DNA from 3 places in the Azospirillum sp. BE72 genome. Region 1 is predicted to be linked to each of the others. Evidence: riboswitches for the same ligand, from Rfam matches in the RefSeq annotation. Region 1 holds a riboswitch; each other region holds the start of a gene.
The links. Region 1 has a riboswitch for thiamine pyrophosphate ahead of J2Y49_RS07255 (ABC transporter ATP-binding protein). Riboswitches for the same ligand answer to the same signal wherever they lie in the genome.

Region 1 (7,231 bases):
CCACCGCCTGATGCCGTGGGACCACGCGGCCGGGGTGCTTCTGCACGCCGAGGCCGGCGGCTATTCGGCGCTAATCGACGGCACGCCCTATCGGCCGGGGCTGCTGAACGGCAGCATCCTGCTGGCGCCCGACCGGGCCAGTTGGCAGGCGCTACATGGGCAGCTGTTCGGGTGAGTGCTGAGAGGGGGAGTTTTGCCCCCTCCCCCTCTCAATGCGTCATCAGCGCCGGCAGCGTCAGCTCCTCCAGCACCGTGCGCGTGGCGCCGCCCAGGACCAGTTCGCGCAGGCGGGAGTGGCCGTAGGCACCCATCACCAGCAGGTCGGCACCCTGATCAGTGCAGCAGGACAGGATCATCTCGCCGACCTCGCCACCAGACGCGATGACCGATTGCGGGCGGGCGGCGATGCCGTGGCGGTGCAGCCAGTCGACCAGCGCGGCCGCCTCGTCGCTGCGTTGGCCGGGCGGTTCCACCGTCAGGACGGTGACGGATTGCGCCGTCTCCAGAAAGGGCATGGCGGCGCGGACGGCGCGGGCCGATTCGCGGCTGTTCTTCCAGGCGACCAGCACATGCCGGCCGATGGCCGCGGTCGCCGGCTGGCCCGGTGGCAGGACCAGCACCGGGGTGGCGGTCTCCAGGGGCAGGCGGTCGGGGATGTTGTGCAGGGACACGCGCTCCCCCGCCCGGACTGCCGCCGATTGCGCCACCACGACCAGATCGGCGTAGGAAGCCCGTTCGGCCAGCAATTCGACGTGATCGCCTTCCTCGACCGTCCAGTCAAAGGACAAGCCGCTCAGCGCCTGCCGCGTCTCCCGCTCAATCCGCTCGGCATTCTCGTGGGCGATGGCGGTGGCTTCCGCCATGAAGACGTATGACGCAGCCCGGCCGGTGGCGCCCGCCGGCATCGAGACCGGGGTGGCGACATAGAGCGCTTGGACATGGGCGGAGAATTGCTTGGCCAGCGCTGCGGCAACGGCCATCCGGCCGGCGTGGGCGTCGTCGTTGGCCATGTGCAGCAGGATGGTCTTGATCGGCATACCCTTGCGTCTCCCGATTTATGCCACCGCCGATCATTGGGCGGCGGAGCGGTTTTCCTCTAGGTAACGCGCCGCCGGCCCGGAAGGCAATCTCGTCAAGCCGCGGATTACTTCACCACCACCGCATACTGGTCGACCGGCGCCACCTCCTTGATCAGGCCGCGCACCTTCAGGAACTCTGCGAAGCGGGTGTAGCGCTCGGCATCCAGGGCGGCCGGGCTGTGGGAGAAGCGCGGCAGCGTGTCGGCCCAGGCGCGGCGGTTCAGTTCGTCGTTCAACTCCGGCCGGCCCTTGACGAAGGCGGCCTGCGAGTCTTCCGGATGGTTCAGGATGTAGAGCGTGGCGCGCTCCACCGCCGCCAGGAAGCGCTTGAAGCGCGGGTCGTTCGCCTTGGCCTTGTGGGCGACCAGGATCAGCTCGTCATAGGGCGGCACGCCTTCCTCCTCCGGGTAGAAGGCACGGCCGGGCTGCTTCTCGATCTCCAGCTGGTTCAACTCGAAATTCCGGAAGGCGCCGACCACCGCATCGACCTGCCCCGACAGCAGCGACGGCGACAGCGAGAAGTTGACGTTCACCAGTTCCACGTCCTTCAGGCTCAGCCCGTGCTTCTCCAGCATGGCGCCGAGAAGAGCATCCTCGAACCCGGCGATGGAGAAGCCGATCTTGCGGCCCTTCAGGTCCTTCAGCGTCTTCACCGGCCCGTCGCGCAGCACGACGACGGAGTTCAGCGGAGTCGAGACCAGCGTGCCGACACGGACCAGCGGCAACCCTTCAGCCACCTGCAGGATCAGTTGCGGCTGGTAGGACACGGCGAGGTCGGTGCCGCCGGCGGCGACCAGCTTCGGCGGGTCGTTGGGGTCGGCCGGGGCGGTCAGCGTCACCTCCAGCCCGGCGTCCTTGAAGAATCCCTTCTCCTGCGCCACCACCAGCGGGGCGTGGTCAGGGTTGACGAACCAGTCCAGCATCACGGACAGCTTGTCCTGGGCCAATGCCGGAAGCGCGGTCATCAGGCCGGCCGCCATCAGGCCGGCGGCGAACAGGTGCTTCATCGGGTTTTCTCCCCCTCAAGGATTGGCGTCTTCGGCCGGTTGCGTATCGGGTTGCCAGGGCAGGGCACGCCGGGCCAGCGCGTTGACGGCGGCATAGAGCGTGACCGCGAACAGCCCCAGCACCAGCACGGCGGCGAACAGAAGGTCAATCTGCATGCGGGCGTTGGCGTGCAGCATCAGGTAGCCGAGGCCGGAGGACGACCCGACCCACTCGCCGATCACCGCGCCGATGGGCGCCACCGCCGCAGCCACCCGCACGCCGGACCAGAAGGCGGGCAGGGCGGCCGGCAGTCGGATGTTCCACAGGATCGCGGCGGGCGAGGCGCCCATGGTGCGGGCAAGATCGAGCCAGCCGGGATCGGTGCGGCGCAGCCCATCGAACAGCGCGGTCGTCACCGGGAAATAAATGACCAGCACGGCCATGGCGATCTTGGACGCCATGCCGTAGCCCAGCCAAAGCACCAGCAGCGGCGCCAGCGCGAAGACCGGGATCGCCTGGCTGACCAGCAGCAGCGGCATCAGCCAGCGCCGCGCGGTGCGGAAGCGCGCCAGCAGCAAAGCGCTCACACTGCCCAGAGCGACGCCGGCCACCAGCCCGATCAGGATCTCGGTCAGGGTGGTCAGCCCATGGCTCCACAGCAGGGGCGCCTGCCGTCGCATGGCATCGGCCACGGCGAGCGGGCCGGGCAGCAGGTAGCGCGGCAGGCCGGTGGCCCAGACCAGAGCCTGCCAGCCGGCGACCAGCACGGAGAGCGTGACCAGGGCGCGCAGCAACGCCCTCATTCGGCCAGCCTCCGCAGCAGCTCCGCCTGCAGCGCCAGCAATCCGGGATCGTCGACCCGGCGCGGCACCGGACCGGACGGTTCCAGCGCCGGCCCCATGATCGCGGGACGGCCGGTCATCACATGCAGGCGGTCGCCGATGCGCAGCGCTTCCAGCGGATCGTGGGTGACCATCAGCACGGTGCGGCCGGCCAGCGTTTCCGCCGCCGTCTCCTGCAGCCGAAGCCGCGTGATGGCGTCGAGCGCGGAGAAGGGCTCGTCCATCAGGACCAGCGGCTTGTCCTCCATCAGCGTGCGGGCCAGCGCCACCCGCTGCCGCTGCCCGCCGGACAGGGCAGCCGGTCGGTCGCGCTCCCGCCCCGCCAAACCGACGCGGTCGAGCAGAGCACGGGCACGCTCCACCCGTGCAGAATCGGGACGGCGATGGCGCAGCCGGTCGCCCAGCAGGACGTTGTCCAGAACGGTGAGCCAGGGCAGCAGCAGATCCTGCTGCGCCATGTAGGCGATGCGGCCGGCGAGCGGCAGCCCGTCGCCGGTGGTGACTGAGGTCGGAGGCTCGGGTTCGGCCAGCCCGGCTAGGATGCGCAGCAACGTGGTCTTGCCGACGCCGCTCGGCCCAAGCAGGCAGGTGGTTCGCCCTGCCGGCAGATCCAGCGTCAGGTCGGAGAACAGCAGCGTGCCGCCATAGGTCAGCCTGGCGCGCGAGACGGTCACCGAAAGCGGCGTCATCGCGAGCATGGGCGCGAGCATGGCGGGAGTGCGAAGAGGAAGCGCGTACGGTCTGGCATCACTGATCCCTACGCCGGCATGAACCGGATCAGGTTCCAGGGGTCGTTCCGCAACGGAACCTCTCAGCCGCCCATCGGCTCCCCCCAGTGAAGGCGGCGACTATAGGCGCGGACGATCCGTGACCGCAAGCATTGCCGCAGGCCCTCCCGGAGTGCGGAAGCTGCGGGGTGCCGCTTGACCGGCGCGCGGCACCGCCTAGTTTGTGGCGGGACCGATGGAGATCATCCCCTGACCACGCCTCTCCGCACCCCTCTGTTCATCGGCGGCGAGATCTATCGCGGCTCGACCTATGGCCCGAAGCATCCGCTGGCGATCCCGCGCGTATCGACCGCCATCGACCTCAGCCGCGCCATGGGGTGGCTGGCGGAGGAGGTCTATCTCGACACCCATGTGGCGAGCGAACGCGAACTGGCCCGCTTCCACACCGCAGACTACATCGCCGCGCTGAAGCGGGCGGAGGCGGAGCAGCGGGTGGACGAGGCGACGGCGGCCCGCCACAATCTCGGCAAGCTGGAGAATCCGGTCTTCGCCGAGATGTTCCGGCGGCCGGCCCACAGCAGCGGGTCGGCCCTGCAGGCGGCGCGGATCCTGGGCGACCGGCCGGCCGGGCTGGTCTATGCCCCTGCCGCCGGCACCCACCATGCGCGGCGCGACCGGGCCAGCGGCTTCTGCTATTTCAACGCGCCGGTTCTGGGCATTCTCGAACTGCTCGACCATGGGCTGGAGCGGGTTCTCTATGTCGATCTCGACGCCCACCATGGCGACGGGGTGGAGGAGGCCTTCGCCGACGACGACCGGGTGCTGACCGTCTCCATCCACGAGGACGGGCGGTGGCCCTACACCGGCAAGGCGGAGGATCGGGCCGGCGGCATGGCCCGCAACCTCCCGGTCCCGTCGGGCTTCAACGACAGCGAGATGGAGCATGTGATGGAGGCGGCGGTCCTACCGCTGGCCCGCGCCTTCCGTCCGCAGGCGATGGTGATCCAGACCGGCGCCGACGCCCTGGCCGAAGATCCCCTGAGCCGGCTGGAGCTGTCCAACCACGCGCTGTGGGAGGCGGTGGCCGCCCTGCTGCCGCTGGCGCCGCGGGTGCTGGTGGTCGGCGGCGGCGGTTATAACCCCTGGTCGGTCGGGCGCTGCTGGGCCGGCATCTGGGCGGTGATGAACGGGATCGACCCTGCCGTGCCGCCGACGGCGGAGGCGGAAGCGGTGCTGCGCGCCCTCACCTGGAACCGCGCCGCCGGCCGCAACCCGCCGGAGCACTGGTTCACCACCCTGGCGGACGAACGCCGGCCGGGGCCGGTGCGCGACGCGGTGAAGCGGGTGGCGGAGATGGCGGCATCCTGACTCATTTCTGACGAATTTGGAGCGAAGCCGCGACGATTCGTTGACGGGGTTGGATTGTTTGTTGATCCTCGAAGTTCCGCACCGGTGCCGATCGCGCCGATTCCGGCAGGTCGCATGGTGCGGGTTTCGGGAGGAGAACGGGCGGGCGGATGTCGAACACGACGCTGTTCCTGATCGCCATCGTCATCATCATGCTGGCCGCCGTCCCGGTCGCCATGATGCTGAAGGATTTCCTGCCGAACATCCTGGAAAAGAGCAGCGGTCTGGAGCAGATCGAGAACCGCGTCTATGTGCTGCATGCCGAGGCGCACGAGCTTCAGAACCGCGTCAATCAACTGGTCCAGCGCCGCAACAGCCAGTCTTCCGAACGCCACCGTCTGGAAACCGACATCCGCAAGGCGGAAAAGCAGATCAGGGATCTGGCGGAACAGCCGCCGCTGTTCGTGCATGAGGTCGGCGATCCGCAGGCCGGCCTGATGAAGTTCGTCGCGACCGTTACGCAGGAAAAGGCATCGGCCGCAGCCAGAGCCGCCGGTGACCGGGGGCCGGTCAACCCCATCTGGCGCTGCGCAAACGTGGCGGAGGTGTGGGCGTCGAGCTTCGACGAGGCCAAGCAGATGGTCGACGTCGCCTTTCCCTTCAAACTGGGCTTCCAGAAGTCGTTCATGCGCGGCGATGCGCGGGCCGGCGGCGTGAAGGGGGGGGTGAAGGGCGGTGTGCCCCAGCCCCCGGCGACGGCGCGGGCCAAGTCCGCTTCCGCCATATCCGGTGCCGTCACGTCCGGCGCCGCGACATGATGATCAACTTCATCATCATCCTGGGGATCATCGCCATCGGCGCATGGCTCGGCAACGTGCTGCTGTCGGTGGAACAGAGGGTGTCGCAGGCCCGGCAGCGCGTCCGCGGCGTCCGCGGCACGCTGGACAAGCTGGACGCGACGATCCACCGCCTGCACCGGGAGGAGGAGAACCTCCATGGCGAGATCGAAGAGTTGGTCCGCGACATGGTGGAACTGCGCAAGAAGCAGGTCGAGGTGCATCAGCGCCTGACCGAGGCGCAGAACCGCCGCCGTCCGCAAATCCTGATCCTGACTGACCGCCGCAACCCCGGCGACAAGGAATGGCTGGTCACCATGGTGAACCAGCAGATCGGCGAGATCGACGCCGCCCACCCGCTGGCCGTCGAATGGGCGCGCGGGCGGGATTATCTGGTCTGGGCGGAATCGGAACGCGAGGCCGCCGAACGCGCCAGTCGCCGGTTCAGCGCAAGGCCCGGCTATCAGGTGAAGTCGGTGGCGGCGGTGAAGGAAGACCTCTACAGCGCAAGCGCCGCCCGCAACGCGGCGGCCTGACCGGCAAAGAGAAAGCCCTTCTCCCGCGGGGGAAGAAGGGCTTCGAAGAGCAGGTCGGTTGGCCGGTAAGGTTCAGCGCGCCTTGGCGGTCGCCGGGGTCTGGCGGAAGGCGTCGTGCAGGTAGGGCGACAGCGCCTGACGCATGTTGCGCAGCCATTCATGGATGATGATCAGCGAGCGGGAGGCGACGGGCGGGGTCATGCCCAGCTTCACCAGATCCTCGCGGGTCATCGTCGCCACCTGATCGATCCGGTGCCCGGTCAGGCGGGCCCAGGCGGGGGCGGTGCAGGGCGACATAGAGATGACCTGCAGCCCCTCGCGCTCCACCATCTCCGCCTTGCGGCGGGCGTACTGGCTGTCCTCGAGCTGCGAGAAGGGACCGGAGAAGCCGTTCTCAACCAGGACGCGCTTGGCCTTCGGCGCGATGGTCGCCACCCGCTCCAGCGTGGTCATGCCGGTGGACAGCGAGGCGAGATCGACGGTCACCGGCACCATGAAGGTCAGCCGCTCGCCGTCGCCGACGTAATAGTCGAAGCCCGACACCTCGGCCCAGTTGAAGAACCACTGCGAGATGTTGCCGCCGAAATCATACAGGCGGCCGCCGCGCTGCAGCTCCGGCCCGATCAGGTCCCAGAACTCGTAGAAGCCGTCGCCGGACCCCATCATGTTCATGAAGTCCTGGGTGATGCGGCGGTGTTCGACCACGTCCGGGCCGAACAGGCGGGCGAGTCGCTCGTTCACCTCGTACTCGACGACCTTCAGCTGCAGGCCTTCCAGCATGGCGGTCGCCATCAGGTGATGGGACAGCAGCGTCTTGCCGACGCCGCCGCGGTCATTGAGGACGAAGATCGTGCCCAGCATGCGATCGCCTTTCCA
Region 2 (7,231 bases), on a different contig from region 1:
TCCAGCCATAGCCGCAGGAATCCTCGAAGCCGTCGCGGAACTGGGCGGCGTAGACCAGCAGCTTCTTCGGGACGCAGCCGCGGATCACGCAGGTGCCGCCGACGCGGCTGCCTTCGCAGATCGCGACCTTCGCGCCGTAGGACGCGGCGCGCCGGCTTGCGGCGACGCCCCCGGACCCCGCCCCGATGGTGAAGAGGTCGAAATCGAACTCGGCCACGGCCGTCTCCTTCCGCAACTTGACCCTTGTCCCACGAACGCGTCCCGCGAACGGTCGCGGGCCTGCTGATGTGGTCGGGCAGGATATGGGGAGGCAAGGGGCGTTGGGAAGCGCGCCGTCAGCGCAGCAGCATATCCTGGATCAGCACTTGCCGAAGCTTCAGCGGCCGCATGGTCTTGTTGGCGACGTGGCGCAGCGCGTCCTTGACATAGGCCGGCCCGTCGGCCCCCTGCAGTTCGGCCGGATCGACCTCCAGCAGGCGCCGGCTGATGGCGTCGGCGATGCGCGGCAGGTGGGGGATGACCGTTTCCAACGGCGTCGCCGGGTCGAACTCCAACACCGCGCGCAGCCGCAATTCCTGCAGGCGGCGGCCATCGTTCAGGGTCAGGGTCAGGGTGGGCAAGGCGGCGTAGACGGCGGGGGCTGGTGCCATGCCGATTCGGGGAGCGGCGAAGGCGCCCTGTGCGGGGACCGGGCGGAGCAGCAGGGCGCCGCCGACCCCGGCGCCGGCGAAGGCGAGCATCAGCCCGATCAGCGCCAGAACGATCCGGTTCCCCGTCCCTTCGAAGGAGGGCAGGGCGGGCGGAGCCGATTCGGCGGTCGCGGTCATCTTCGCCATTCCGTTCAGCCGCCCTGTTGCGATCGAAGCCTGTGCGACGACTTTAAAAGCGCGGAAGTGGTAGGTCAAATAACGGTATTTGATCTGGTTTTTCTCTGAATGCGACAGGTGAAGCAGGACAACGACTGCAGCCTCTACACGGTGATTTTACGAGCATTCGATCTGTTTGCAGGAGATGTCGGCACCGGAGATCTCACCGGAAAATGCAATGCTGCCATCCGTTCCGGGTTGGCAGGATGGGAAGCCTCTTCCCCCGCCCGCCCGGGGCGTATAATGCTGGGATTCCAACACAACCGGCCGGCTGCCCTGTCCGGCGGCCGGGCCATCCAGAACGAAGCATCGCAAAGCCATGCGCGGACACAGGCGCGGACAGGGGCGGAAGGCGAGGGTTACCGGTATGAGCAACACCGACAACCGATCAGTTGGCGGCCGGGCAGCGGGAAGCGGGATGGCCGGCAAAGGGCCGACCGCCCTCAACCCGTCCTCCGCCCAGATTCCCGACTGGACGGACACCTATTTCCGCCGCACCAGGGAAGCGGTGGGCAAATTCGGCGACAAGACCGTCACCTACGCCATCTTCATGCGGCGCCCGGTGGTCTGCGCCCCGCGTCTGGCGGTGGACTGGCTGGAGGCGGTGGCGCGCGAGCGCAACACGACGTTCCAGATCGAGCTGAACTACCCCGAGGGCAAATGGGTCGGCGCCGGCGAGCCGATCATGTACGTCACCGGCTCCTTCTACCATCTGGTCGATTGCGAGACGATCATCCTGCAGAAGCTGGGGCCCGCCAGCGTCGCGGCCTACAACGCCTTCACCATGTGCGCCGACCTGCCGAAGGTCGCCTTCCTCGCCATGGACGCCCGCCACTGCGCCGGGACGGAGATGGCGGAGATGATGGCCTATGCCGCCTCCGTCGGGTCGGACCGGGCCAAGCGCAAGGTCGGCGCCAAAGGCTTCATCGGCAACGCCACCGACGCCACAGCCTCCTATTTCGGGCAGGAGAAGGGCATGGGCACCATGCCGCACGCCCTGATCGGCTATGCCGGTTCGACCGTGCGCGCGGCGGAGATGTTCCATGAGACCTTCCCCGACCTGTCCCTGACCGTGCTGGTCGATTATTTCGGCCGCGAGATCACCGACGGGCTGGAGGTCTGCCGCCGCTTTCCGCAGCTGGCCGCCCAGGGCAAGCTGGCGCTGCGGCTCGACACCTCCGGCGGGCGTTTCGTCGAGGGGCTGGATCCGCCCGGCTCCTATGCCGTGCTGGAGCGCCATGCGCCGCACGCCATCCGCGGCTATCGCGACGAGACCCAGCTGCGCTACCTGATCGGCACCGGCGTGTCGGCCGCTGCGATCCATTATGTGCGCGAACGGCTGGACGAGGCCGGCTTCCCGGCGGTGAAGATCGTCGCCAGCAGCGGCTTCGGCCCGGCCAAGTGCCGCCTGATGGCGGAGGCCAACGCGCCGGTGGACGTGATCGGCACCGGCAGCTACCTGCCCGAACGCTGGACCGAGACCTATGCGACCGCCGACATCATCGAATATGACGGCGAACGCCGCGTAAAGGTCGGCCGCGAGTTCCTGTTCCGGCGATAGGTCACGACCGCGACGGGTGCGCCCGCATGCTGGCACGCCCACCTGTTTCCGCTCCCCAGAGCCGGCCAAAAGGGCTGTTGCCCGGCTATGTCACGGGCCAGGACAGGACTTCCATCCTGTTCTGGCCCAAAAACGACCGCACCCACCCATAGTCCAGGCCTATTGCAAAGCCCTCGCAAGGGAAGAGGGTTGGGGTGAGGGGGGACGCCTGGCGAGGATCGCTCAGCCACGGCGCCGCACCGCTTCGCCGAACAGGCCTTGCGGCCGCAACACCAGGATCGCCAGCAGCGTCAGGTACAGCGCCCCCAGCGCCACCGGGTAGGACAGCACTGACGACACCCCCACCTCGAACAGCGCGATCAGCAGCGCCCCCACCACAGCCCCCGGCACCGACCCCCAGCCCCCGATGGTTACCGCGATGTAGGCCTTCAAGATCAGGTCGCCACCCGCGGTCGGCGTGACGAAATAGCGGTTGGCGAGCAGCAGGCCGGCCGCCCCGGCACAAGCGGACCCGATGGCGAAGGTCACCAGGATCATCGCGGTGACCGGCACGCCACAGGCCCGCGCCATTTCCGGGTCCTGCGCCGTTGCGCGCAGCCGGCGTCCCAGCTGCGTGCGGGCGAACACCCATTGCTGCGCACCGATCAGCAGCGCCGCCACCGCGACGATGGCGAGCGACTGCTCGGGAACCGCCAGCCCGCCTATGTAAAGCGTGTCGTCGCCGAACAGCGGCGGTGCGGCGCGCGGCTCCGGCCCGAACAGGATCGCGGCGCCGTTCTGAAGTATGATGCCGATTGCGATGGTGCTGATGAAGACCGATACCGGCGGCCGGCGGCGCAGCGGCAGATAGGCCATCAGCGCCAGCAGCAGGCCCAGCCCCGCCATCAGCGCCAGCACCACCGGCAGCAGGGCGATGCCCGGCAGCGGGATCAGCGGCGCCAGCGCCACCGCCAGCAGCCCGCCGGCCATCACGAGATCGCCCTGGGCGAAATTCACTGCCGAGGTGGCATTCAGCACCAGCACGAATCCCAGCGCCACCAGCGCATAGGCCGCCCCCAGCGCCACCCCGTTGACCAGCAGTTGAAGCGCCGCCATCCGCTCACTTCGCCGCGAGCGCGGGGTCGTCGTAGCGCTTCACCAGCGCCGGCACGCGGCTGGTCCCGTCATAGCAGACGATGACGGCGGAATGGGCCATGTTGCCCTTGCCGTCGGACTTGTAGGTCATGGCGAGGCCTTTGAAGGTCTCCGAAGACAATGCTTTTCGGATGGCATCCGGCGTCCGGGCGCCGGCCTTCGCCGCCTCCAGCACCATGGTCATTCCGTCATACTGGCCGAGCGCGAAGGCGTCCGGCTCCTTGCCGAAGGCGGCGCGGTAGGCGTCGGTGAAGGCCTTGACCTCCGGCGTACCGCCCGAGATGGGCGAGGCCGCGGTCTCGGCACAGACGCCCTTCAGCTCCGCCGGCTCCAGCAGGGCGGCGGTGCTCGGCTGATGCATGGCGGAGCCGGCGACGATGGGCACCGCCACCCCGCTGGACGCCGCCTGCCGCAGCAGCAGCGCGGTCGGGCCGGAGTGCAGATGCAGCACCAGCACGTCGGGCTTGGCGGCCAGCGCCTTGGTCAGCACCGGCAGCAGGTCCTTGGCGGCAGGGTCCACCCCCTCCTCGAAGACGGGCGTGACGCCCAGCGCCTTGAAGGCGGCGTCGAGATGCGTCTTGCCGCTCTGCCCGTAGGCGGTGGTCTGGTAGATGACGGCGGGCTGCCGCTTGCCCAATTCCTCCACCACATAACGGGCGTGAGCGGCCTTGGTCACGGCATCGCCGGGGAAGAAGCGGAAGACCCAGGGGTTGCCCTGCTCGGTGATCGACGCGGTGCCCGACACGGTGACCAGCGGCAGCTTCAGCTCCTGCGCCAGCGGCAGCATCGCCAGCATCTGGGTGCCGAGCATGCTGGCGGCGACCGCCCCGACCGTGCCGCTGCCTGCCGCACGTTCCAGCGCCGTCACCGCCGCCTCGGGCGAGGTGCCGGTGTCGACGACTTCGGAGGCGATGGCGATGCCGGCGGGGGTCTGCTTCAGCGCCAGGGCCGCGCCGTTGCGCTGGCTGGTTCCCTCCAGCGACAGGAAGCCGGTCAGCGGCACAAGAACCGGGAAGGACAGCGTGTCGTCGGCCCGGGCTGCGGACGACAGACAGGACGATGCGGCCAGCAGGCCGATCAGAAGGGGAAGCGCACGCCGCATGACCGAAAACTCCTCAACACGCGCCGGCAAGTGGAGCGACGCGGAGGGGACGGGGCATTTGCAGGCGATCCGTCGGGTTCCGGTCGGCTCCCTTCGCCGGCATGACCCGGATCAGGTTCGATGGGTGTTGTCTCAGCCCGCGCGTCCGCCGATCAGGCGTCTGCACGGGCACCCCAGCCGTGAACAGGCGGCGAGAGTGTCGCCGCCGGGCCCGTCCTGTCAAGAACCCAGCCGGCGGCGCTCCGCCGTGGTTTCACGATGCAGGATGTAAAGCCCGCTGCCGATGATGACCATGGCGCCAAGCAGCACCGGCGCGGTCGGCAGGTCGCCGAACACCATCCAGCCGAACAGGCTGGCCCAGACCATGCCGGTATATTCGAAGGGCGCCACCACGGCCGGCGGCGCGCGGCGGAACGCCTGGGTCAGCAGCACCTGCGCCCCGGCGCCGATTGCGCCGACGAGCGCCATCAGCCCCAGTGCGGAGGCGGTCGGCGCGGTCCAGACGGGAACCGTCAGCGCGCCGCTGACCACCGTCGTCGTCAACAGCAGATAGAGCACGATCGACGCGCTGGTCTCCGTCCGCGACAGGCCGCGTACGGCGAGAGCGGCCAGCGCATAGAACAGGGCGGCGCACAGCCCGACCAGCACCGGCACCAGCGGCGCTCCGGCCGACGGCTGCGCCATCACCACCACGCCGCCGAACCCGACCACCACCGCGGCCCAGCGCCGCCAGCCCACCGGCTCCCCCAGCAGCGGGGCGGACAGCGCGGTGATGAACAGCGGCCCGGCGAAGCTCAGCACATAGACGTCGGCCAGCGGCAATTCCCGGAACGCATAGAAGAAGCATCCCATGGAGATCAGCCCGGCGAAGGCGCGCCAGACATGCCCCCAGGGCCGCTGCGTCCGCATCGCCGCGATCCCGCCGCCCCGCCACAGGGTGTAGCCGCCCACCAGCAGGAAGGCGACCAGGGAGCGCACGAACATCAGCTGCGGCACCGGGTAGCCGGCGGTCAGGAACTTGATCAGCGTGTCCATCGCCGCGAAAAGCAGGATCGCGCCGAGGAAGCAGCCGACGGCATAGGGAACCGAATCGGCCTCGACAGGCAGCAGGTCGGCGGTTTCGGCGTCGGTCATTGGATCGGTTCGGACGGGCAATGGCGGGAGTTGCCCACGATATGGGCAAATCCGCCCGCGTCCCAATGCCGCAACCGCAGGTCTGGTAGGCGTGGGATCTTGGAGGGGGGTTACACCCCCACCTATCCTCCCCCGCTGGGCGGGGGAGGATAGGTGGGGGTGTAACCTCGCCGAAGCCTTCCCCTCACCGCGTCAGAACCATCACCAGCCGCTCCACCGGCGCATCGTTGACCAGATGCGACTCGACGATCTCGTCGATATCCTCAGGTGTTTCCGGCCGATACCAGATGCCCTCCGGATACACCACCATCAGCGGACCGGCGGAACAGAAGCCGAGACAGCCCGTCAGCGCCATGCCCACGTCCGTCAGGCCCTTGCCCTGGATTTTCTGGTCCAGCCGCTGCCACAGCGGATGGGCGCCCTTGGCCGCACAGCTGCCGCGCGGATGGCCGGGCGGGCGCTGCTGGGCGCAGCAGAAGACATGGTGGCGGAAGGTCTGCGGCAGGTCGAGCGGCATCGGGCAAGCTCCATAACCATAATTTTCATATGGGTAAGAAGCATGCCAGATTGCTGCGCTGCGGCAAGACTTTTGTGACGCTTCCAAGTCCTCGTGCCCCTTGGCTTTTCCGCGTGACGAAATGCTTGGTCAGCGGCGGGGTTGCCGGTTAAGAATCCCCGGCAGGGGCAATCCAGGAGACGCCGGTGCTGCTGAGCGGGTCGGGGAAGGGTCAGCCGGGCGCCGTGCCGGGCTGGGTCGGGTATGCGCTGCTGCCGGTTCTCAACCTCGTCGCGGCCTTTGTGCTGTCGGGGGTGGTGATCCTGGCGATCGGCGAGAACCCGGTGGACGTGCTGTCGCTGCTGCTGACGGAGGCTCTGGGATACCCGGAGGCCATCGGCTACACCCTCTATTACACCACCAGCTACATCTTCACCGGGCTGGCGGTTGCCATCGCCTTCCATTGCGGACTGTTCAACATCGGCGGCGAGGGGCAGGCCTATCTGGGCGGGCTCGGCGCCGGGCTGGTGGCGCTGGCGCTGACCGGCTGGCCCTGGCCGGTGGTGGCGCTGCTGGCGATCCTGGCATCGGCCCTGTTCGGCGCCGCCTGGGCCTTCATCCCGGCCTGGCTGCAGGCCAAGCGTGGCAGCCACATCGTCATCACGACGATCATGTTCAACTTCATCGCCGCATCGATCATGACCTGGCTGCTGGTGGACGTGCTGATCCGCCCCGGCAGCCAGTCGCCCGAGACCCGCGAGTTCGACCCCGGCGTCTGGCTGCCGTCGATGGACCGGGCGCTGGGCTGGATCGGCATCACGATTCCGGCCTCGCCGCTGAACCTGTCCTTCCTGTGGGCGCTGGCCTGCTGCTTTCTGTTCCATCTGTTCCTGCGCCGGACCCGCTGGGGCTACGAGCTGCGCACGGTGGGCCGGAAC
Region 3 (7,231 bases), 890 kb from region 1:
GCGCCGACGCCGGCGATCGCAACGCCGATGGCCGCAAGAAGCGTCGCCGCGGCAAGCGCGGTGGTCGCCGCCGGTCCCGCCGCGAAGGTGCGGAAGGGCTGGAGGGCGGCGAGGAGACCGCTGCCGACCAGTCGGCTGCCGCTCCGGCCGAAGCCGCTCCTGTCCAGGCTCCGGCCGAGTCGTCCGACCTCGACTGGATCCTGGCCGGCGAGAGCGCTCCCGCACAGGTCGCGGAAGAGGCTCCGGTTCCGGTGCCTGCGACCGAGCCGCCGGTGACCGCTCCGGCCCCGGCCGAAGCCGCCGCCGGGAAGGCTCCGGCCAAGAAGGCGTCCCGCAAGCGCAAGGCCGCTGCCGAAGCTCCGGCCGAAGCCGCTCCGGCGGTTGCCGAAGCACCGGCCAAGAAGGCGTCCCGCAAGCGCAAGGCCGCTGCCGAAGCACCGGCCGAAGCCGCTCCGGTGGTCGTCGAAGCACCGGCCAAGAAGGCGTCGCGCAAGCGCAAGGCCGCTGCCGAGGCTCCGGTGGAGGCCGCTCCCGCTGCCGCGCCTGCGGTCGCCGAAGCGCCGGCCAAGGGCCGCAAGCGCAAGGCCGCCGCTGCGGAAGCACCGGCTGAGGTCGCGACCGACACGGCTCCGGCCAAGAAGGCGTCGCGCAAGCGCAAGGCCGCGGCCGAAGCTCCGGCCGAAGCCGCTCCCGCCGCCGCTCCGGCAGCCGTTTCGGAACCTGCTGCGGCTCCTGCTGCGGCCGGCGACAACGGCGATGCCTCCGGCAAGCCGCGCCGCGGCTGGTGGAAGCGGTAAGCCGAACGGCCCGTTGAAACCTCTGGAACGGGAAAAGGCGCCGCAAGGCGCCTTTTCCTTTTCCCGGACGTTATCTTCCTGCCACAGGACAGGTCGGACCATGAGCAAAGCCTTCACCCGCGAGAACGACACGCCGGACGACGACGAACTCGACGACCCGGCACCGCTGCCGCAGGGCTTCAAGAACTACATGACGCCGCCCGGCTTCCAGCGCATGCAGGAGGAACTGCGCCACCTGCTGCGGGTGGAGCGGCCGAAAGTGGTGGAGGTGGTTTCCTGGGCCGCCGGCAACGGCGACCGGTCGGAGAACGGCGATTATCTCTATGGCAAGAAACGCCTGCGCGAGCTCGACCGTCGCATCCGTTTCCTGAACAAGCGGTTGGAATCGGCGGTGGTGGTCAATCCGCAAGACCAGAAGAACCGCGAACAGGTCTTCTTCGGCGCCACCGTCACCTATGCCCGCGAGGACGGATCCGAGAACACCATCACCATAGTCGGCGCCGACGAGGTCGATCCCGACCGCGGCCATGTCAGCTGGATCTCCCCCATCGCCCGCGCGCTGCTGAAGGCGCGGGAAGGCGATCTGGTGGACGTGCGCACACCGGCGGGGATGGAGCAGGTGGAGGTGCTGGAGATCAGGTACGCGGGGTGACGGAGGGGGCGACCCGCCCCCTCCACTCCCTCACTCCGCCGCGGGCTGATAAATCTCCCCGCCCGACTCGCGGAACTTCTGCGACATCTCGGCCATGCCGGACTCCGCAGCATCGCGGATTTCCTGCGTGATCTTCATCGAACAGAATTTCGGCCCGCACATCGAACAGAAATGCGCGGTCTTGGCCCCTTCGGCCGGCAGGGTCTCGTCATGGTAGGCCATCGCCGTCTCGGGATCGAGCGACAGGGCGAACTGGTCGCGCCAACGGAACGAGAAGCGAGCGCGCGACATGGCGTCGTCGCGCAGCCGGGCCGCCGGATGACCCTTGGCGAGATCGGCGGCATGGGCGGCGATCTTGTAGGCGATGACGCCGGCCTTCACGTCGTCCCGGTCGGGCAGACCCAGATGCTCCTTCGGCGTGACGTAGCAGAGCATCGCCGTCCCGAACCAGCCGATCATCGCCGCACCGATGGCGCTGGTGATGTGGTCGTATCCCGGCGCGATGTCGGTCACCAACGGCCCCAGCGTGTAGAAGGGCGCCTCGCCGCACAGGGCCAACTGCTTCTCCACATTGTGCTTGATCTTGTGCATCGGCACATGGCCCGGCCCTTCGATCATCACCTGCACGTCGCGCGCCCAGGCGATCTTCGTCAGCTCACCCAATGTCTCCAACTCGGCGAACTGGGCGGCGTCGTTGGCGTCGGCCTGGCTACCCGGCCGCAACCCGTCGCCCATCGACAGCGCCACGTCATAGGCGCGGCAGATCTCGACGATGTCGGCGAAATGGTCGTAGAGGAAGCTCTCGCGGTGATGCGCCAGACACCATTTGGCGATGATCGAGCCGCCGCGCGAAACGATGCCGGTCACCCGCTTGGCGGTCAGCGGAATATGGGCCAGCCGCAGGCCGGCATGGATGGTGAAGTAATCGACGCCCTGCTCCGCCTGTTCGATCAACGTGTCGCGGAACAATTCCCAGGTCAGGTCCTCGGCCCTGCCCTTCACCTTTTCCAGCGCCTGATAGATCGGCACCGTTCCGATGGGCACCGGGGAGTTGCGCAGGATCCATTCGCGGGTCTGGTGGATGTCGGCACCGGTGGAGAGATCCATCACGGTGTCGGCCCCCCAGCGGATCGACCAGACCATCTTCTCCACCTCCTCCTCGATCGAGGAGGTCACGGCGGAGTTGCCGATGTTGGCGTTGATCTTGGTCAGGAAGTTCCGGCCGATGATCATCGGCTCCGATTCGGGGTGGTTGACGTTGGAGGGGATGATCGCCCGCCCGCGCGCCACTTCGTCACGGACGAATTCCGGGGTGATGAAGTCGGGAATCCCGGCCCCGAAATCCTCGCCGTCGCGAACTGAGTCCAGCGCCCCGGCGCGGCCGATATTCTCGCGGACGGCGATGTATTCCATCTCGGCGGTGACGATGCCGGCGCGGGCATAGGCCATTTGCGTGACGGCACCGCCGCCCTTGGCGCGCAGCACGCCGTTGTCCGTGGTCTCCACATCGCCGCGGGCCAGGATCCAGTCGCGGCGGTGCTTGGCCAGACCGGCCCGCACATCGATCGCCACGGCCTCGTCGGTGTAGGGGCCGGAGGAATCATAGACGGTCAGCGGCGGTTCGCCGCCCGACAGCGCGATCTCGCGCATGGCGACGCGCAGGTCGGGAAAGCGCGTGCCCGGCAGATGGATTTTCCGCGACGACGGCAGCGGGCCGGTCGAAATGCGGATGGCGGCTTCGTTGAAGTCCTTAGGCATTGGGTTTCTCCGTCGGAGTTGGGCGGACAAACCCGGGACTGCGGACGGAGGTTCGGTGTCTTCGTGCGGGCCGTTCCCTGATATGGCGGGCGTCGCTACGGCCGGACGGGCCTTTGCGGCCCGTCACGAGGTCCCTCCCTTCGCCGGTATGACCCGGATCAGGTTCGAAGGGTCACCACGCTGCCGAAGACGCTTGGCGCCGTCCGGCCGTTGGTATCTCAGCCCCCTGTCGGGACCCCCCTGGAATGCGCCCATCCTGCCGGGACGGACGGACCCTGTCAAAAGGAAAGAACCGCGGACGATCCGCAAGTCGTACTGTCTGGATGCCGCGTCACATCCAGCGTTTCAGACGGACATAGATCATCGGCAGCAGCGCCGACAGCAGCATCAGCCCCAGGGCGCTGGGATAGCCGAAAAGCGAGTCGGTCCCCGGCATCTCTTCGAAGTTCATGCCGCCGATGCTGGCGACCAGGGTCGGCGGAAACAGCAGGACGGTCAGGACCGAGACGATTTTGACGATCTCGTTCTGCTCCACGTTGATTTGTCCCAGCGCCGTGTCCAGCGCCAGAGCGACCTTTCCCGACAGGAAACGGGCATACTGGTCGAGCCCGCGCAGATCCTGCAGCGTCGTCTTGGCCCAGCGCCGCGTCGCCTTGCCAGGGTTCCAGCCGTCGCCGCGCGCCAGGAAATCGGTCATGCGCGACAGGCTGGCCAGGCTGATGCGCGCCTTGCCGATCAGATGCCCGGCATGGCCGATGCGCTTCAGCGTCTGGGCATCGTCCAGCGTTTCGCCGCGCGAGCGCAGCTTGCGTCCGCGGAAGAAGCGGCGGTTGAGCACGTCCAACTCTACCCCGGTCCGCCGCAGCACGGCGGAGGTGCGGTCGACCATCCCGTCCACCAGCGCCGCCAGAACCAGTTCGCCTCGGGAGGCGGACACCTGCCCATGGGTGGCGCGGCGGCGGAAGGCCAGCAGGGCCTGCGGATCGATGTCGTGGATGGTGACCAGCCGGCGCCCGGCCAGCACGAAGCTGACGGTGGCGATGCGCGGCTCGTCGGTGTCGGCCCAGACCAGGGCGGTGACGGTCATGGTCAGGGCGCCACCGGCGACGCGCAGGCGGCTCGACTCCTCGATCTCCGCCATCTGCTCGCGGGTGGGCAGGCTGGTGCCGATCAGCGACTCCGCCCGCGCCAAGTCCTCGGCGGTCGGGTTGATCAGATCCAGCCAGACGGTGGCCTCGGGCAGCGGCCCCACCTCGTCCGCGGCCTCCCTGGCCCAGCGCAGCAGACCACCGTCATTGACGAAGACATGCAGCAAGGCTGTGCTCCTTGCGTGGGTTCGAGACGGCAGGTGGAGCGCTTACGTCATCCGGCCGCCGCGCCGCGGCTTCATGGGCGGCGGCGCCTTCCCCTCGGTGTCGAGGTCCAGCGTCTCCCCCTCCGCCTTCAGCGCCTGTTCCAGCTTGCGGCGGAAGGCACCGCCATCCCGCTTGGCATCCAGGAAATGGCCGACCGCTTCCTTGGCGGCGTCGCTGTCGTAGGGGACCTTGCCCAACGCCGCCAACTTGGCGCGCTCCACCAGCTTCGGGTCCATCCGGTCGCGGATGGCCTTCATCTGGCGGAGCAGGTCCTTGCGCAGGTCGGTCATCGGCCCCCCTATTGCAGCGTCAGGCCTTGCCGATCAGGGTGCCGGCGCCGCCTTCGGTGAAGATTTCCAGCAGCAGCGCATGCGGCACGCGGCCATCCAGGATAACAGCGGCGTCGACGCCCTGCTCCACCGCGCCGATGCAGGTTTCGATCTTCGGGATCATGCCGCCGGACGCGGTGCCGTCGGCGATGGCCTTGTGGGCATCCTCCAGCGACATCTTCTCGATCAGCTTCTTCTCCTTGTCGAGGACGCCGGCGACGTCGGTCAGCAGGAAGAAGCGTGCCGCCTTCACCGCCGCCGCGACCGCACCGGCCGCGGTGTCGGCGTTGATGTTGTAGGTGTCGCCATTGACGTCGAAACCGACCGGCGCGATCACCGGGATGATGTCCGACTGGGCGAGCGCGTGCAGGATCTGCGGGTTGACCTTGTACGGCTCGCCGACGAAGCCGAGGTCCAGCACCCGCTCGATGTTGCTGTCGGGGTCGCGCTGCACCCGCTCCAGCCGGCGGGCGGTGATCAGGTTGCTGTCCTTGCCCGACAGGCCGACGGCGCGGCCGCCGGCGCCGTTGATGGCGGCGACGATCTGCTTGTTGATGGAGCCGGCCAGCACCATCTCGACCACTTCGACCGTCTCCTTGTCGGTGACGCGCAGGCCGTCGATGAAGCTGGACTTGATCTTCAGACGCTCCAGCATCTGGCCGATCTGCGGGCCGCCGCCGTGGACGACCACCGGGTTGATGCCGACCTGCTTCAACAGGACGATGTCGCGCGCGAACAGCTCCGCCAGGCTGGCGTCGCCCATGGCGTGGCCGCCGTACTTGATGACGAAGGTGCTCCCGGCATAGCGTCGCATGTAGGGCAGCGCTTCGGACAGGGTACGGGCCTTGGCGAGCCACTCGTCACGGGTGGGAGTCTGCACGGGAGGATGCCCTTTGTCGGGGTGGACGGTTGGGCTTCTTTAACGGAAAGGCCGGCCAGTTGCCTAGGGGTCAATTTAACGGTCACATACCCCCGTGCCGGCCGCCTGCGGCTGCGGCCGATGCCGCGCCGGCCGGGCGCCACCATCCGGCCAGCCGGGTCATCGGCTGGGTCAGCGCGGTCACCGCCACCGCCATCAGCACCATGGCCGAGAAGCAGGCGCCGGACAGCACCCCCGCCTCCAGCAGGACGGTCAGCACGATCACCTCCATCAGCCCCTTGCAGGGCATCAGCGTGCCCAGCCGAAGGGCGTCCGGCCAACTCTCCCCGGTCAGGCGCGCGGGCAAGGTCGTGCCGGCCATCTTGCCGACGAGCGTCGCCAGGGTCGCAAGTGCGAAGACCGTCCACTGCGCCGGATCGTCCAGCGTCAGGGTCACCTTCAGTCCGGTCAGCGTGAAGAAGAAGGGCAGCAGGATCAGTGTCGAGAAATGCTCCAGCCGGTCGAGGATTGCGGCGGCGTAGCGGCGCGGCATGGCGGTTCCGGCGACGAAGGCGCCCAGGATGTAATGCAGCCCGATCAGCTCGGTCACCGCGGCCGAGGAGAGCAGTGCCGCGCAGGTCACCACCACCGCCGTGTCTCCCATCCGCCCATCGGGCGCCACCCGCTCCAGCAGGCGGTCCAACAGCGGACGCACGACCAGAACGGTCACCCCGACATAGGCGAAGCCCAGCATTCCCACCCAGGCGACCGCCCAGCCACCGCCGCCCGGCGCACCCGCCGACGCACCGTCCGCCGAGGCCCAGGCCAGCACCGCGGTGATCAGCAGCCACAGCAGCGCATCGTTCACCGCCGCATAGCCCAGCGCCAGCCGCCCGACCCGATCGCCCAGCAAATCCATCTCGCGCAGGATTGCGCCCAGCACCGGCAAGGCGGTGACGCCGACGCAGATGCCGAAGCCGGCGGCGAACAGGCCCGGCGTGGCGTGTGGTCCGGTCATCTCGGGAAAGGCGCCGGCCAGCCACCAACCCAGCGCCCCGCCCATCAGTGTCGGCACGATCATGCTGGACAGCGCCACCGTGGCGAAGGCGCCGCCCCGCCCGCGGAAATCAGCAGGGTCGAGGTGCAGCCCGGTCAGGAAGGCAAAAAAGACGACGGCCATCAGCGCGAGGCCCGACAGCGGCGCCAGGGCGGCCGGCGCGAACAGCACGCCCCATAGCTCCGGCACCAGTTGGCCGAGCAGCGACGGACCCAGAGCCACGCCGAACAGGATCTGGATCACCACCATCGGGGCGACGTGGCGCCCGCCGCCGAGCCGCCACAGCAGGAACGGCCCCGCGATCAGCAGCAGGGCCTGCATCAGGAAGAGCAGCGCGGGGGAAAAGCCACCCATCGCCGCCGCCCCTCAGTCCACGGCCAGGGCGAGCGCGGCGAGGCTGGCGCGCAGTTCGGCGATGCCGGTG

Region 2: another riboswitch for thiamine pyrophosphate. It lies ahead of J2Y49_RS25945 (ABC transporter substrate-binding protein); the one in region 1 lies ahead of J2Y49_RS07255 (ABC transporter ATP-binding protein).
Region 3: another riboswitch for thiamine pyrophosphate. It lies ahead of thiC (phosphomethylpyrimidine synthase ThiC); the one in region 1 lies ahead of J2Y49_RS07255 (ABC transporter ATP-binding protein).

Annotation. Positions count from the first base shown of each region.
Region 1 covers NZ_JAVDTO010000002.1:218,438-225,668, forward strand. The annotation lists gene J2Y49_RS07235 (inositol monophosphatase family protein) at 1-175, shown strand, start outside; gene J2Y49_RS07240 (universal stress protein) at 210-1,037, opposite strand; gene J2Y49_RS07245 (ABC transporter substrate-binding protein) at 1,145-2,086, opposite strand; gene J2Y49_RS07250 (ABC transporter permease) at 2,102-2,869, opposite strand; gene J2Y49_RS07255 (ABC transporter ATP-binding protein) at 2,866-3,618, opposite strand; TPP riboswitch at 3,645-3,751, opposite strand; gene J2Y49_RS07260 (acetoin utilization protein AcuC) at 3,832-5,004, shown strand; gene J2Y49_RS07265 (hypothetical protein) at 5,154-5,801, shown strand; gene J2Y49_RS07270 (hypothetical protein) at 5,798-6,355, shown strand; gene J2Y49_RS07275 (hypothetical protein) at 6,428-7,231, opposite strand, start outside.
Region 2 covers NZ_JAVDTO010000015.1:86,976-94,206, reverse strand. The annotation lists gene gor (glutathione-disulfide reductase) at 1-217, opposite strand, end outside; gene fliL (flagellar basal body-associated FliL family protein) at 336-827, opposite strand; gene J2Y49_RS25955 (nicotinate phosphoribosyltransferase) at 1,285-2,427, shown strand; gene J2Y49_RS25950 (branched-chain amino acid ABC transporter permease) at 2,650-3,522, opposite strand; gene J2Y49_RS25945 (ABC transporter substrate-binding protein) at 3,527-4,663, opposite strand; TPP riboswitch at 4,735-4,849, opposite strand; gene J2Y49_RS25940 (DMT family transporter) at 4,883-5,797, opposite strand; gene J2Y49_RS25935 ((2Fe-2S) ferredoxin domain-containing protein) at 5,982-6,314, opposite strand; gene J2Y49_RS25930 (ABC transporter permease) at 6,500-7,231, shown strand, end outside.
Region 3 covers NZ_JAVDTO010000002.1:1,108,928-1,116,158, forward strand. The annotation lists gene J2Y49_RS11310 (ribonuclease E/G) at 1-797, shown strand, start outside; gene greB (transcription elongation factor GreB) at 898-1,449, shown strand; gene thiC (phosphomethylpyrimidine synthase ThiC) at 1,480-3,207, opposite strand; TPP riboswitch at 3,326-3,459, opposite strand; gene J2Y49_RS11325 (magnesium transporter CorA family protein) at 3,539-4,522, opposite strand; gene J2Y49_RS11330 (hypothetical protein) at 4,565-4,852, opposite strand; gene argB (acetylglutamate kinase) at 4,872-5,771, opposite strand; gene J2Y49_RS11340 (cation:proton antiporter) at 5,854-7,161, opposite strand; gene yihA (ribosome biogenesis GTP-binding protein YihA/YsxC) at 7,174-7,231, opposite strand, start outside.